Regions from separate parts of the Mesorhizobium sp. Cs1299R1N3 genome, predicted to be linked through region 1. Evidence: predicted binding sites of a transcription regulator. Region 1 holds the regulator's gene; the other holds the start of a gene.

The links. Region 1 encodes PhoB, which activates phosphate uptake and scavenging genes when phosphate is short. Its sites were predicted from a motif close to TGTCATNNANCTGTCAT; they were not measured.
Region 2: a site for PhoB is predicted at 1,960-1,976, ahead of O7B34_RS14535 (LTA synthase family protein). Genes of this name have one in related genera too.

What each region holds. Positions count from the first base shown of each region.
Region 1 covers NZ_JAPYKQ010000007.1:98,569-106,919, forward strand. Annotated here, with positions in the region: gene pstC (phosphate ABC transporter permease subunit PstC) at 1-678, shown strand, start outside; gene pstA (phosphate ABC transporter permease PstA) at 682-1,533, shown strand; gene pstB (phosphate ABC transporter ATP-binding protein PstB) at 1,530-2,333, shown strand; gene phoU (phosphate signaling complex protein PhoU) at 2,359-3,066, shown strand; gene phoB (phosphate regulon transcriptional regulator PhoB) at 3,086-3,775, shown strand; gene O7B34_RS17380 (ROK family protein) at 3,778-5,025, opposite strand; gene xylF (D-xylose ABC transporter substrate-binding protein) at 5,296-6,336, shown strand; gene O7B34_RS17390 (sugar ABC transporter permease) at 6,480-7,832, shown strand; gene O7B34_RS17395 (ATP-binding cassette domain-containing protein) at 7,887-8,351, shown strand, end outside.
Region 2 covers NZ_JAPYKQ010000005.1:253,013-261,363, reverse strand. Annotated here, with positions in the region: gene fabG (3-oxoacyl-[acyl-carrier-protein] reductase) at 1-725, opposite strand, end outside; gene fabD (ACP S-malonyltransferase) at 783-1,736, opposite strand; gene O7B34_RS14535 (LTA synthase family protein) at 1,982-3,943, shown strand; gene O7B34_RS14530 (pilus assembly protein) at 3,986-5,626, opposite strand; gene rpsF (30S ribosomal protein S6) at 6,090-6,578, shown strand; gene rpsR (30S ribosomal protein S18) at 6,578-6,826, shown strand; gene rplI (50S ribosomal protein L9) at 7,041-7,625, shown strand; gene O7B34_RS14510 (cyclopropane-fatty-acyl-phospholipid synthase family protein) at 7,787-8,351, shown strand, end outside.

The DNA.
Region 1 (8,351 bases):
GGCATCGGCATTGCCATTTTTCTCACCGAGCTTTGCCCGCGCCCGCTTCGGCGCCCAATCGGCATGGCGGTGGAACTGCTGGCCGGCATTCCTTCGATCATCTACGGCATCTGGGGCCTGTTCGTCCTGGCGCCGTTCCTGCAGACGACGGTGCAGCCCTTCATCATCAGCGTTTTCCATGGCGTTCCCGGCCTTGGCAGCCTGTTTGCCGGTCCGCCCTACGGCATCGGCCTGCTGACCTCGTCGCTGATCCTCGCCATCATGGTGCTGCCCTTCATCACCTCGATCACCAAGGACGTGTTCGACACGGTGCCGCCGGTGCTGAAGGAGTCCGCCTACGGCATTGGCTGCACGACCTGGGAAGTGACACGCCGCGTCGTCATCCCTTACACCCGCATCGGCATCATGGGCGGCGTCATGCTCGGCCTTGGCCGCGCGCTCGGCGAAACCATGGCGGTGACCTTCGTGATCGGCAATGCGCACCGCATCTCGACCTCGCTGTTCGCGCCGGCAACGACAATCTCCGCGACCATCGCCAATGAATTCACCGAAGCCGTCGGCGATCTCTACACGTCCTCGCTGGTGGCGCTCGGCTTGATCCTGTTCGTCATCACTTTCCTCATCCTTGCCATCGCACGCTACATGCTGATGCGCATCGACGCCCGCACCGGAGCCTGACCGATGTCGACAGCCTCGTCGCTTCACAGCCGCCGCAAGACCAGAAACTCGGTGATGATGACGCTGTGCGTCGCCGCCGCGGGCATCGGGCTTGCCTGGCTGGCACTGATCCTCGGCGCTTTGGTCTACAAAGGCGCAGCCGGGCTCTCCCTTGATGTGTTCACGCAGATGACGCCGCCCCCCGGCGATGCCGGCGGCCTGCTGAACGCTATCTATGGCAGCGTGGTGATGACGGTCATCGCCGTTATCGTCGGCACGCCAATCGGTGTTCTGGCCGGCACCTACATGGCCGAATACGGCCGCTTCTCGAAACTCACCACCGTGGTGCGCTTCATCAACGACATCCTGCTGTCGGCGCCGTCGATCATCATCGGCCTGTTCGTCTACGAATTGATGGTGCGGCCGATGGGGCATTTCTCGGCGATCGCCGGCGCCGTCGCGCTGGCCATCCTGGTCATCCCCGTGGTCGTGCGCACCACCGAGGACATGCTCAACCTGGTGCCGAACGCCTTGCGCGAAGCCGGCACCGCGATCGGCGCGCCGCGCTGGGTGGTCATCAAATCAGTGGCTTACCGTGCAGCACTTTCCGGCATCGTCACCGGCATATTGCTGTCGATCGCCCGCATCTCCGGCGAGACGGCGCCGCTGCTCTTCACCGCGCTCAACAACCAGTTCTGGTCGAGCAATCTCAACGCGCCGATGGCCAGCCTGCCGGTCACCATCTTCCAGTTCGCTCTCAGCCCCTATGAGGAATGGCAGCAGCTGGCCTGGACCGGCGCACTCATAATCACATTGACGGTTCTCGCGCTCAGCATCTTTGCGCGCAGCCTGACCGGACGCAGAGAGGACAAATGAGCCAGATGTTGTCTCCAGACATGACGATTGCCACCGAGGCAGCCGCCAAGGCGAAGATCGAGGTCAAGAACCTCAATTTCTACTACGGCCAGTCGAAGGCGCTGAAGGACATCACGTTGTCGCTGCCCGAGCGCAGCGTGACGGCCTTCATCGGACCGTCGGGTTGCGGAAAGTCGACGCTGCTGCGCGTCTTCAACCGCATCTACGAACTCTACCCCAAGCAGACCGCCGAGGGCCAGGTGCTGCTCGACGGCCAGAACGTTCTCGACCGCTCGCAGGATCTCAACCTGCTGCGTACCAAGATCGGCATGGTGTTCCAGAAGCCGACGCCGTTCCCGATGTCGATCTATGAGAACATCGCCTTCGGCGTCAGGCTCTATGAGAAGATCAGCAAGGCCGAAATGGACGGCCGTGTCGAGCAGGCGCTGAAGCGCGCCGCATTGTGGACCGAGGTCAAGGACAAGCTGAACGCCAGCGGCCTCAGCCTGTCAGGCGGCCAGCAGCAGCGTCTTTGCATCGCCCGCACCGTGGCGGTGAAGCCGGAGGTCATCCTGCTCGACGAGCCGGCCTCGGCGCTCGATCCGCTGTCGACCGCCAAGATCGAGGAACTGATCGACGAGTTGCAGGCCGACTACACGATCGTCATCGTCACCCACAATATGCAGCAGGCGGCGCGCGTGTCACGCCAGACGGCTTTCATGTATCTGGGCGAACTGGTCGAATTCGACAAGACCGAGAAGATCTTCACGTCGCCTCGCGAGAAGCGCACCCAGGACTACATCACCGGCCGCTTCGGCTGATATCACGCATACGAGGACCAGGATCATGGCCGAACATACAGTCGCAGCCTTCGACGAGGATCTCGGACAGATCAGCAGGCTGATCAGCGACATGGGCGATCTCGCCGGCACGATGGTCGGCGGCGCCACCAAGGCGCTGCTGAATTCCGATAACGCGCTGGCACAGCGCGTCGTCTCCGACGATGCCATCATGGACGCGCGCCAGCGCGAACTCGACGACCGCGCCATCACCCTGATCGCCAAGCGTCAGCCGATGGCCGACGATCTGCGTCACGTCGTCGGCTCGATCCGGATGGCGGGCGATCTCGAGCGCATCGGCGACCTTGCCAAGAACATTGCCAAGCGCGTCGGCTCCGTCGGCCTCTCCGCCACGCCGCGCGACCTGTCGCATTCGATCGACTCCATGGCGCAGCTGGTGCTGATCCAGGTGCAGGGCGTGGTCGAGGAATACGCGGCCGGCGATGCCGCCGCGCTCGCCAAGCTCAGGAATGACGACGAACGCATCGATGTCAAATACACATCGGTGTTCCGCGAACTCCTGACCTACATGATGGAGGATCCGCGCAACATCACGGCTTGCACGCATCTTTTGTTCTGCGCCAAGAATCTCGAACGCATCGGCGACCACGTGACCAACATTGCCGAGAATGCATATTATGTGCTGACCGGCACGCAACTGCCCGCCAACCGTCCGAAGCAGGACGAGACGGCGATGTCGGTGCCGGCGGCTTGACGGCAGGGATGATCAATCGATGATCGCGCCACGCATCATGGTGGTGGAGGACGAGGAGCCGCTCGGCGTGCTCCTCCGCTACAATCTGGAATCGGAAGGCTACCAGGTCGAGGTGGTGACGCGCGGCGACGAAGCCGAGATCCGCCTCCAGGAGAACGTGCCCGACCTCCTGGTGCTCGACTGGATGGTGCCGGCGGTTTCCGGCATCGAACTCTGTCGGCGCCTGCGAATGCGGCCCGAGACCGAGAGGCTGCCGATCATCATGCTGACGGCGCGCGGCGAGGAGAGCGACCGCGTGCGCGGCCTCTCGACCGGTGCCGACGACTATCTGGTCAAGCCGTTCTCGACACCGGAATTCATGGCCCGGGTCAAGGCGCTGCTGCGCCGCGCCAAGCCGGAAGTGCTGTCCAGCGTGCTCAAGGTCGGCGACATCGTGCTCGACCGGGAATCGCACCGGGTCTATCGCAAGAAGAGCGAGATCCGGCTCGGGCCGACCGAGTTCCGCCTGCTCGAATTCATGATGCGTCATCCCGGTCGCGTGTTCTCGCGCAGCCAGCTGCTCGACAATGTCTGGGGCGAGACGATCTATATCGACGAGCGCACCGTGGACGTGCATGTCGGCCGGCTGCGCAAGGCGGTCAACAACGGCCGCATGCCGGACGTGATCCGCACCATTCGCGGCGCGGGCTACGCGATCCGCGAAGACTGAAATCAGGCTACATTCTTGCCCGGAACGCCGGGCCTCGCCAGCACGCCCGGCGCGAAAATCTCCTGGTCGACGAAGGTCAGCGCCCGCATGGCGCAACCTTCGCGGATGAGCGGCAGCTCGTTCGGCTCGGTGTCGAAGGAAATCGATTCCGAATGCTGGCCGCCGGCGGTCTGGGCGATGGCCTCGCGCAAGGCCGGCTCGATTAGGTCGAAGGCGGCGGCGCTGACGCCGACCATGGCGACGGGTGCGGGATCGATCAGAGCGAACAGGCTGCCCAGCCCATAGCCCAGCGCCTCGCCGGCCTTGCGATAGGCTTCGCGCTCCGGTCCGTCTTTCTCCCTTGCCGTCGCGGCGAGTGCCCGCATCTGCGCATCGCTGACATCGGCGACCGGTTCGGCGTCCTCGCCAAGCTGCCTGGCGTTGCGCCAGATGGCGTAGTTGCCGGCATAGGCCTCGACGCAGCCGCGCCGCCCGCAGCGGCAGAGCGCGCCTCCCGGGCGATGGATCATGTGGCCGAACTCGCCTCCCGACGAATGCGTGCCGGTGAAAAGCTCGCCCTTCAGCACCAGGCCCATGCCAATGCCGTGCGAGAGCAGGATGGCGATGAAGTCGTCGCGGTAGCGTTCGGGGTCGCGCCAGCGCAGCGCCACCGCCATCATGTTGCAGTCGTTCTCCATGGTGGCGGGGATGCCGAACTCGGCTTCAAGTATGTCGGCGAAGGGAATATCCGTCTGCGGCGTGATCGGCGACCACAGCATCGCACGCGCCTCGGTGTCGGTGATGCCCTGGATCGCCAGCGCGATGCGGGCAATACTGCGGACGTCGAGATCGGGGTCCTCGAGGCGCCGCCGCACTATTGCCGTGCATTCGCCGATCAGCGCCTCGCGCGATATGGTCAGCGTGTCCAGCCGGCGCTGTTCCTCGGCGACCACCTGGCCGGAATAATCGATGACGGCGACGGACAGGAAATTCAGCGACAGCACCACGGTCATCACAGCCGCGGCCTCGGGGTTGAGACCAAGGCCAACCTGCGGCCGGCCGCGTTTCAGTGAACCGGCCTCGTTCGGCTTGCCTTCGGTCAGGATACCCTCGTCGATCAGGTCGGCTGATATCGCCGATATGGTCGAGTGGCTGAGGCCGGTGGTGGCGGCGATCTCGGTGCGCGAGGGCTGACCACCCTGACGCACGGCTGCAATCACCATGGCGCGGTTGCGCCGGCGCAGATCGTCGTGGCGGATTCCGACCGACATGCTTCCCACATCCTCCCGTCGCCGCGGTTCTTGACACCCCCTCGAACATCTCCGGCAACGGGCCGAATACTGGCAGAAGCGGCAGGAGCTGTCATTTATTTATTGCGGGACTCGAAAAAAGGGTCCCGGCACCTCAAAATCCATCAGAATCGATGTTGACAGTGTTCCGACGATGGATCAGTGTTTTTTCGAGGCTCGAAAAAATAGGGCCTTTGTGCCGGCCTTCGGGCCAGTTTGGTCGCGCCATACGCGGCGCAGGGAGGATATATCATGAAGAGATTCACAGTCGCCATCCTGGCGGGTGTCGCCATGTCGCTGACGCTGGCGCCGGTGGCGCAGGCGAAGGACAAGGTCATCGGCGTTTCGTGGTCGAATTTCCAGGAAGAGCGCTGGAAGACCGACGAGGCCGCCATGAAGAAGGCGATCGAGGCCGCGGGCGACAAGTACATTTCCGCCGATGCGCAGTCCAATCCCGGCAAGCAGCTGACCGATGTCGAAAGCCTGATTTCGCAGGGCGCCAATTCGCTGATCATCCTGGCGCAGGATGCTTCGGCCATCGGCCCGGCGGTGCAGAAGGCGCTCGACGAGGGCATTCCGGTCGTCGGCTATGACCGCCTGATCGAGAACAAGGACGTCTTCTACCTGACCTTCGACAACAAGGAAGTCGGCCGCATGCAGGCCCGCGGGGTGTTCAAGGTGAAGCCCGAAGGCAATTACGTCTTCATCAAGGGCTCGGGTGCCGATCCGAATGCCGACTTCCTGTTCTCGGGCTCGATGGAAGTGCTGAAGGAAGCCATCGACAGCGGCAAGATCAAGAATGTCGGCGAAGCCTATACGGACGGCTGGCTGCCCGCCAACGCCCAGAAGAACATGGAGCAGTTCCTCACCGCCAACGACAATAAGGTCGACGCCGTGGTCGCGGCCAATGACGGCACCGCCGGCGGCGTCGTCGCGGCGCTGACGGCGCAGGGGCTCGCCGGCACCGTGCCGGTCTCTGGCCAGGACGGCGACCACGCCGCGCTCAACCGCATCGCGCTCGGCACACAGACCGTGTCGGTGTGGAAGGACGCGCGTGAACTCGGCAAGAACGCCGCCGAGATCGCCTCGCAGCTCGCCGACGGCAAGAAGATGACCGACATCGCCGGCGCGAAGGACTTCACGACGCCTGGCGGCAACACCGTCAAGTCGCTGTTCCTGACCCCGGTCGCCATCACCAAGGACAATCTCAACCTCGTCATCGACGCCGGCTGGATCAAGAAGGACGAAGTCTGCGCGGGCGTCGCCGCCGGCAGCGTCGCGGCCTGCAACTGAGTTTGACCGCTTGAAGAAATGAAGGCGCCGCGGCCCCCAAGCCGCGGCGTTTTCTCAAAAAGATTTGTGTTTCCGCATCACGCGGATAGCTTCTAGGCCGGGTTCGGCATCCGCGTCAGACGGCCAGCCGGTTGGAGGAAATCATGACCGACACGACGTCCAACCTGCAGGCCGATACCGCGCGCGCTTCGGAACTCGGCGCGGTCGCCCGGTTCCTGAAAGCGACCGAGATCGACACCCGTATGCTCGGCATGATCGGCGCCCTGCTGCTGATCTGGGTCGCGCTGCATGTGATTTCGAGCTTGCGTCTTGGCGTCAATCCGCTCGATTTCGACAGCCGCACGTTTCTGACGCCGCGCAATCTGTGGAATCTGTCGGTGCAGACGTCAGCGGTCGCAATCATGGCCTGCGGCATGGTGCTGGTCATCGTCATGCGCAACATCGACCTGTCCGTCGGTTCCGCCGAGGGCCTGATCGGCATGGTCATGGGCTTTGCCCAGGTGCACTTCCTGGTCCGGTTCGTGGGGCTTGAACTCGGCAATCCATGGATCTGGGTGCTGGCACTGGTCATCGGCCTGGCGCTCGGCCTTTTGATCGGCGCCTTCCAGGGCTTCGTCATCGCCTATCTCGAAGTGCCGGCCTTCATCGTCACGCTGGGCGGCCTGCTGGTCTGGCGCGGTGCCGCCTGGTGGGTCACCAGCGGCCAGACGGTGGCACCGCTCGACGCCACCTTCCAGCTGATGGGCGGCGGACCGGCCGGATCGATCGGCGCGACCTGGAGCTGGGTCGTAGGCATCGTCGCCTGCCTGGCCGTCGTGTTTGCGCTGTTCAACGGGCGGGTGCAACGAAAGCGGTTCCGCTTCCCGCTGCGGCCGATCTGGGCCGAGACGCTGCTCGGCGTCGTCACCTGTGCCGTCATCATGGGCGCGGTGTGGCTGGCCAACTCCTATCCGTGGCCGATCGGCATCGTGAACCGGTACGCGGCCGCCAACAACATCACCGTGCCGGAGGGCGGGCTATTCATCGCCCACGGCATCGCCATACCGGTACTGATGGCCGTCGCCGTCGGTCTGGTCATGACCTTCATCACAAAACGCACCCGTTTCGGCCGTTATGTCTTTGCCATCGGCGGCAATCCGGAAGCGGCCAACCTCGCCGGCATCAACACGCGCTGGATCACCATGAAGGTGTTCATGATCATGGGCGTGCTGGCCACGATCGCCGCCGCCATTTCGTCGGCCCGGCAGAACTCGGCCACCAATGTGCTTGGAACATTGGATGAGCTGCTCGTCATTGCCGCGGCCGTCATCGGCGGCACGTCGCTTGCCGGCGGCTCGGGAACGATCATCGGCGCCATGCTCGGCGCGTTGCTGATGCAGTCGCTGCAGTCGGGCATGGTGCTGCTCGGCGTCGATTCGCCGCTGCAGAGCATCGTCGTCGGTGCCGTGCTGGTCATCGCGGTGTGGCTCGACACCGTTTACCGCAAGCGCGTTTAGGGAGGCATCACCGTGATTGACAAGACTGCTCCTGCGGCCACCGCGCTGGTCGACATGCGTAATATCTCGATCGCATTCGGCGGCATCCGTGCCGTCGACGATGCCTCGATCGATCTTTTCCCCGGCGAGGTCGTGGCGCTGCTCGGCCACAACGGCGCCGGCAAGTCGACGCTGATCAAGATCCTGTCCGGCGCCTACAAGCGCGACTCCGGCCAGATATTCGTCAATGGCGAGGAGGCAGCGATCTCCAACCCGCGCGACGCCAAGAAATACGGCATCGAGACGATCTACCAGACGCTGGCGCTGGCAGACAATGTCGATGCCGCCGCCAATCTGTTCCTCGGCCGCGAACTGATGACTGCCTGGGGCACGCTCGACGACGTCGCCATGGAGGCCGAGGCGCGCAAGGTAATGGGGCGGCTCAATCCTCGCTTCCAGCGTTTCAAGGAACCGGTGATCAAACTGTCGGGCGGACAGCGCCAGTCAGTGGCGATCGCACGCGCCATCCTGTTCAACGCC
Region 2 (8,351 bases), on a different contig from region 1:
ATACCGCCATTCACATGAATGGTCTGCCCGGTTACGTAGGCGGCCTCGTTCGAAGCCAGATAGGCAACGGCGGACGCCACTTCGGCACTGGTGCCCATGCGCTTCGTGGGGATCGCCGCCATGATCGCCTCTTTCTGCTTGTCGTTGAGCTTGTCGGTCATCGCCGATTCGATGAAGCCCGGAGCGACGCAGTTGACGGTGATGTTGCGGGTGGCGATCTCCTGCGCCAGCGACTTCGACAAGCCGATCATACCGGCCTTGGAGGCACAGTAATTCGCCTGGCCGGGATTGCCGGTCACGCCGACCACCGAAGTGATGTTGATGATGCGGCCATGGCGGCGGCGCATCATCGGGTGGGTCAGTTCACGGGTCAGCCTGAAAACGGCGGTGAGGTTAACCTCCAGCACCGTATCCCAGTCGGCGTCCGACATGCGCACGAACAGGCCGTCCTTGGTGATGCCGGCATTGTTGACCAGAATGTCGACGCCCTCGAGATCGGCCTCCGCCTTCTGGCCGAGTGCCTTGACCTCGTCGCGGTTCGACAGGTTGGCCGGGAACAGCTTGACCCGGTCGCCCAGTTCGGAGGCCAGCGTTTCCAGTTTCTCGAGGCGCGTGCCGTGCAGGCCGACGATCGCGCCCTGCGCATGCAACACCCTGGCGATCGCCTCGCCGATGCCCCCCGATGCGCCGGTGACAAGCGCCTTGCGGCCGGTCAATTCGAACATTTTTGTCTCCAGGTTGAGAAGAGGGCACCCCGTATAGGGATGGTATCAAATGGCGTTTTATGCAAGCGCCGCCAATGCCGCCTCGACCTCGGCCGCGGAACCTACCGAGGCGGTGGCGATGTCGCGGTTGATGCGCCGCGCCAGGCCCGAAAGCACCTTGCCGGCGCCGATCTCGTAAAGCGTGGAGACGCCGTTGGCGCCGAACCATTCCACCGTTTCGCGCCAGCGCACGCGGGCAACCACCTGTTCGACCAGACGCCGTGCGATCTCATCGGGGTCACTGGTCGGAGTGACGGTGACGTTGGAGACGATGGGCACCACCGGCGCGGCCCTCGCGACGCTCGCCAGCGCCTCGCGCATGATCTCGGCCGCCGGTGTCATCAGCGCGGAATGGAAAGGCGCCGAAACCTGCAGCATCAGGGCCCGTTTGGCACCCTTTTCGGTGCACAGTCTCGCCGCCAGTTCCACTGCGGCTCTCGTGCCTGATATGACCAGCTGGCCGCCGCCATTGTCGTTCGCCACCTGGCAGGCAGCGCCCTTGCCAGCGCCCAGGGCGGCCTCGGCACAGGCAGCTTCGACATCGGCCTGCTCCAATCCGATGATCGCCGCCATGGCGCCCTCGCCAGCCGGCACCGCCGCCTGCATGGCGTTGCCGCGAATGCGCAGCAGACGGGCGGCATCGGCAACGGAAACGAAGCCGGCGGCGGCGAGTGCCGAATATTCGCCCAGCGAATGGCCGGCGACATAGGCGACCTTGTCCTTCAGCGAGAAACCGCGCGCTTCCAGCGCCCTGATCGCCGCCAGCGATACCGCCATGAGGGCCGGCTGCGCATTGGCCGTCAGCGTCAGGGTCTCTTCGGGACCTTCCCAGATCAGCTTCGACAGGTTTTCGCCAAGCGCGTCGTCGACTTCCTGGAAGATCCCGCGCGCCTCTGGAAAGGCATCGGCAAGATCCTTGCCCATGCCGACAGCCTGGCTTCCTTGTCCTGGAAAGGTGAATGCGACGGCCATGCGAGGGCTCCCCAGACTTGTTTTGCTTGCCTGATACTACGAATTTTCCCTGCCTGTGACGCAAGGCAGGCCGCCAAGTCAAGCCCGGTTCAACCCGGCGCCGAATCCGAACCATGCGCCGAGCGCCTGTTCCCAAAGGGCTTTGCGGCGATCACACCTGATGAAAACCGCTCACGAATCGTTTGCTGGCTCTTCTTATTTCCGCCATAGGCGCTAGCTTTGCGTGACAATTATATGACAATCGAATGACGTGGATTGTCTTGGGGTGGGAAGTTAAAGTGGCAAAGAGCTTCAAACGTGCCGGCAACGCCGCGCCGCAGTTCCTGGAAGACGATCCGTCCACCGGCTATCTACCGGGCCGGCGATGGCCGGTCGTCCGTTACGGGCTGATCAGCCTGGCGATCTCGGCCGTGCTGGTGTTCGCCATCGAACTGATTGTGCGCGGCGACGTTGCCGGCACCGTTTCCTTCTTCCTGCAGCCGTTCAAGCCGGGCTGGACAACCATCGTCGTGTTCGCGCTGGTCCTGATCGGTCTCGACGCGGTGCTCGGGCGCAGTCATCAGAGCCTGATGATCGTGGCACCGCTGACCCTGTCGCTGGCCTTTGTCGGCCACCAGAAATCGCATTATCTCGGCGATCCGCTCTACCCCACCGATTTTCTCTATGCCCGCCAGATTTTCGCCCTGCTGCCGCTGCTGGTGCGCGAGCGGCCTATGACCGCGCTCGCCATGGTCGCGGGCATCGTCGCCGGCCTGTCCCTGCTCGTCTACGGCTGGCGGCTATGGCGCCGCAAGGTTCCAGCCCTCAGCCACAAGGGCCGCCTTGCCCGGCTGACGCTGGCGGTGCCGCTGCTCGCCTTCTTCGTCTCGATCATGGACTACGCCACTTTCTCGTGGACGCGGGACCGGCTGCAGATCATCCCCATCATGTGGGACCAGAAGGAAAACTACGCCTCCAACGGCTTTGCGCTCGCCTTCGCGCTCAACGTGCCGATGGCGCATGTCTCGGCACCACCAGGCTATTCCGACAAGGCAATTGCGGCCATTGACCGAACCAATGTGACGGCCTCGGTGCCTACCGAGAAGCCCGACATCATCGTCGTCATGAGCGAATCCTTCTGGGATTCGACCAAGCTGCCCGGCGTCACCATCACCCCGGATCCGATCCCCAATGTGCGGGCGCTCCGCTCGGGCTCGATGTTCTCGCCTGAATTCGGCGGCATGACCGCCAACATCGAATTCGAAGCGCTTACCGGGTTCTCGAACGCCTTCCTGCCGGCCGGCAGCATCCCCTACCAGCAATATGTACGCACCCCGACGCCGTCGATGGCGACCTTCCTGAAGAGCGAAGGCTATAGGGCACGCGCCATCCATCCAGGCACAAACTGGTTCTGGAATCGCGGCGCGGTCTATGCCGATTTCGGCTTCAACGACTTCAAATCGGAAGAGACGCTGCCGCCCATGGAAAAGCGCGGACCGCTGGCATCCGACGCTGCGATGACCGACGAGATCATCCGCGAAGCCGACGCCAGCGAAGACCCGGTCTTCTTCTTCGCCGTCAGCCTGCAGAACCATGGCCCGTATGAACCGAACCGCTATTCGAACCCGACCCACTCGGTGCAAGCCCCGATCAGCCAGTGGGCGCGTGACTCGCTGATCTCCTACGCCGAGGGTTCAGCCGACGCGGACCGCGGCCTCGAGCGGCTGATCGAATGGGCCAAGACGCGCGAGCGGCCAACGATTGTCGCCTTTTTCGGTGACCACCTGCCGCCGCTCGGACCGGTCTATGTCGAGACGGGCTTCTTGAAGGACAACGTCGCGCCACGCAAGGAACCGACGCCGGAGGCCGCTCTCGAACATCACGCGACACCGCTGATCATCTGGTCGAACCGCTCAGGCCCGGTCGAGAATCTGGGGACGGTGAGCCCTGCCTTCCTGCCCTATCATATCCTCACCGCCGCAGGCATCACCCACCCCTACTACACGGGTTTCCTGGGCGAGATGCGGGAGCGCTATCGCGTCGTCGACCGCAACTTGTTGCTGACGCCGACGGGCGAGGCCACGTCCGACTGGGCGCGGCAGAAGGAGATCGACCCGGCGATCCGCGATTTCCGTCTGTTGCAATACGACATGATGTTCGGCAAACGCCTCGCGGCACCCGACTTCTTCCCTGAAACGGTCGACAAGGTCGTCTCCCATACGAGTTGAGCCGACCGGTCGGCTCAGGCCCGATGCTCTCGGGCCATGGCTTCAATTCGTCAATTGCAGCTTCGAGAACTTGTTGGCGATCTGCAGGAACACGTCCGGCAGTTTGGTCGGGTCATTGACGGCATAATAGTTGCTGGGGTCGGAAGCGCAGGCGCTGTAAAGCGAGCGGTTGGCGGGCGTGTCGGACTGCAGCACCAGAGTGTAGATTTGCACGCCCTCGTTCTTCAACTGCGTGCAGACGCTCTTGGTCCAGCCGTCGACATTGCGGGCCGCCGTCGCCTGGTTATCCGACCCGAAGCGGCCACCCGCCAGATAGCCGTAGGATGTGTAGTCGGATTTCGTCGTCTGTTCGCTGGCACCATAGACGACATTCTCACCGTCGGTGAGCAACAGCACGATCTTGCTGATGCCAGGCGTCTTCCACGGCGCCCCATCGGTATAAGGCGGAGCGGGCGACAGCACACGCATGCCCCACGACAGGCCCTCCGACACGTTGGTGCCCGAGCCGTTCCACTCGGTCATCTGGCTTGCCGCCTTGCGCAGCTTGTCGAAATCTTCGGTCAAGGGAACGACAGGGGTCGGGCAGGAACGGTTCGGGCCAACGGTGACGGACGTTCCTGTCTCGGTGATAAGTTCCTTGTCTGGCGCCACATATTTGGCGACTTTTTCCTTGGTGGCTTTGTCGGGATCGCTGCCGAGGCCGCTGAAGTCGATGCCGAGCCGGTTGTTGCCTTTCTGTTTGTCCAGCTTGACCGTGTCGCCGGTGTCGGCGAGATAAGAATTGTTGTAGTATTTTGCCTCATTGCCATAGGTGCTGGACGGCATCTGCGCATCTCCGGGATCATCCGGCGCAAAATAGGGAACGAACAGCGTATCGGGCTTGGTCGGATCGGGCGGCGTGTCGGAAATGTTGTAGGCGCCGGGCCGCGCCTCCACGCAGCCCTTCCATCCCGTGTCGTTCCATCCGGGCTCGGCCCATCCGGTGTCCTTGAGCTGCTTGAACAGCGCCATGTGGTTCGGGCGTTTGCCGTCGATGACGGGGAAATTTATGCCGTTGGTCGAGGATTTGCCGTCCATGTCGATCCAGGACGGGTCGAACCCGTCGCCGTTGACGTTCACGGCCGTGACGAATGGCACCAGTGAGGCACGGACCTGGCGCGTCGGCGATTTTGTCGATTCGAGAGTATCGAGCAATGATTTGGTCGCGGCCCTGAGCGCCGTCATACGGGCGCCGCGCATCGAGCCGGTATTGTCCAGCACCAGCACGACTTCGAGCTGATTGTTCGATTCGACCGCCGAGGCATCGACCACGATGTGCTTGCTCTGGCCAAACAGGAAAGCGAAGTTCAGATTGACGTCGGCCGAAGCGACCGCCTTGGTCTTGACGAAATTGACGCCCTTGTCGACGGTCAGCGTCGCCTGCGCGTTGACGAGTTCGCCATGCCCGGCGATGTTTGCCTGGAAATAACGGTTGAAGGCGTCGGTGCGGGTAATGTCCAGATCGCCAAGATGCGACGAGGCAAGGTTTGCGGAATCGAGCGCGTTCTGCAGGTTGCTCTTCGCCCGCATCATGGTCGAGACATCGGTCGCGAAGGCCACGGCTGACAGAATGGCTGGCAGCCCCAACCCCATCAGAAGCGCGAAATTGCCGCTCTTCGAGCGCCAGAATCTGTTGAGAAGCATCCTTACCCCCGGAAATGCCTGCCGCTTGATATGCGCGGTTGCCCGGTCTTTTGCATGTTGCATGATGAATCGACCGTTGACGGTGGGGCTCAACCCGGCGCAAGCTGATATTGTGGTTAAGCGCCGGTTGCTGGGAAAACCGCCAGGCCTTGCGCGCGCCGCGGCTTGATTTTCTGGTGGCTGCGACATCGGGGATGCCGCTTGCCCTTGCCTTATCAGCGGATTGCTGTATAGACGCCGCCAATCTGCCGGTCCCAGCTGGGGGCTGAACGGAGGGCCGGAGGTTTTTCTAGAACCTTCGTGTGATGCCAGAAGCGCTTCCGCCTCCCGTGTCTCCGCTCTCGACCGTCTCGTCATGCTCCTTTCTTCCCCGCGCCTTTCGAGGCACACGCGGGTCAGAGAAGTTGCAGAGGCTTTTGCCGCCGGGAACCGGGAGAGAAACGAAGAAAGGCACTGATACATAATGGCTCTTTACGAACATGTGTTTCTTGCCCGGCAGGACCTCTCGCAGCAGCAGGTCGATGCGCTTGTCGAACAGTACAAGGGCGTCATCGCAGCAAATGGCGGGTCCGTCGGCCGGGTCGAGAACTGGGGACTGAAGTCCCTCACCTACCGGGTCAACAAGAACCGGAAGGCATACTACACGCTGATGGACCTCACCTGCCCGCCGGCGGCGCTCAACGAGATGGAGCGCCAGATGGGTCTGTCCGAGGACGTGCTGCGTTTCCTGACCATCAAGGTCGAGGCGCATGAGGAAGGCCCTTCGGCCATGATGCAGAAGCGCGAAGAGCGCTCCGAGCGCGGCGGCTTCGGCGATCGCGACCGTGGCGATCGTCCGGCGCGCAGCTTCGGCGACCGCGGCGATCGTGGCCCGCGTTCGTTCGGCGATCGTGAAGGCGGCGACCGTGGTCCGCGCCGTCCGCGCGAAGGTTTTGAAGGGGGTGCAGAATAATGGTCGACATCAACCAGATCCCGACCCGGCGCCCTTTCCATCGCCGCCGCAAGACATGCCCGTTCTCCGGCGCCAACGCACCGAAGATCGACTACAAGGATGTGCGTCTGCTGCAGCGCTACATTTCCGAGCGCGGCAAGATCGTGCCGTCGCGCATCACCGCCGTCAGCCAGAAGAAGCAGCGCGAGCTCGCCAAGGCGATCAAGCGCGCCCGCTTCCTCGGCCTGCTGCCCTACGTGGTTCGCTAATTCTTCCGAACGGGCGGTTCGCCGCCCGTTCCTTATCGCCGGCCATGACGGGCATGATCGGTTAGACATCGAATCCCGAGTTGAGGTCAAAACCTCTAACTGCCGCGACAGGCAGGACAGCGACCCGGCGGCAACGCCCTTTTGCTTCCTGACCTGTTCCAGAGAATTCGGCGCCGGCCTTGTGGACGGACGCCCAACCAAAAGGAACATAACCATGGACGTCATTCTTCTCGAACGCGTCTCCCGCCTCGGCCAGATGGGCGATACCGTCAAGGTCAAGGACGGTTTTGCCCGCAATTTCCTGCTGCCGCAGGGCAAGGCGCTGCGCGCCAACGAAGCCAACAAGAAGAAATTCGAAGGCCAGCGCGCCCAGCTCGAAGCCCGCAACCTCGAGCGCAAGTCTGAAGCCGCGCAGGTTGCCGAAAAGCTCGACGGCAAGAGCTTCATCGCCGTTCGCTCGGCAGGCGAGACCGGTCAGCTCTACGGTTCGGTGTCGACGCGCGACATCGCCGATCTGCTGATCACGGAGGGCTTCACGGTCAACCGCAACCAGATCCAGCTCAACCAGCCGATCAAGACCATCGGTGTCACCAATGTGGCGATCGCCCTGCATCCGGAAGTCGAAGTCACCATCACGCTCAACATCGCCCGCACGGCCGACGAGGCCGAACGCCAGGCCAAGGGCGAGACGCTGACCACCGCCGAAGCTATTTACGGCGACGACATCAACGACAATGCGCGGCCGGAAAACTTCTTCGATCCGAATGCCGAGTTCGAAGGCGGCGAAGAAAACGCCTGATCGCACAGGTCCGAGCCACTCGGACCACGGCTTTCCAGCCATTTCTGGACCAATGCCCGGGCCTCTCGCCCGGGCATTTTTGTGCCAAAAGGAACTTTTCGAAACCCTATATATTGATGCAGAGTAGGACAGCCTGTCTGACCGCGAGGGGACATCGGACCATGAATATTCTGTTGAAGCGCGTTCTCGACCGCCTGGTGCGCACGGGCAATCTCAAGGTAACCGGGCCGCAGGGTTCGACATTCATCTTCGGCGACGGCAGCGGCGAGCCGGTGCATATGCACATCAAGACCCGGCATGCCGAGCGCGCAATCACCTTCGACCCGATGCTGGCGGTGCCTGAATCCTACATGGACGGCGAGCTGGACATTCTGGAAGGCGGCGTGCTCGGACTGATGCGCATTGCCTTCCAGAACATGGGCAGCGGCGGCATCGACGCAACCTGGTCGAAAGCCATCGAGGGCCTGCGCCACGCCTTCCGCCGCCTGCAGCAGATCAACACCGCCTCGCGCTCGCGCCGCAACGTGCAGCGCCACTACGATCTGTCGGGCGAGCTCTACCGGCTCTTCCTCGATGAGGACATGCAGTATTCCTGCGCCTATTTCGACCAACCGGACATGACGCTGGACGAGGCGCAGGCCGCCAAGAAGCGCCATATCGCCGCCAAGCTCCGGCTGAAGGCCGGCCAGACGGTGCTCGACATCGGCTCCGGCTGGGGCGGGCTCG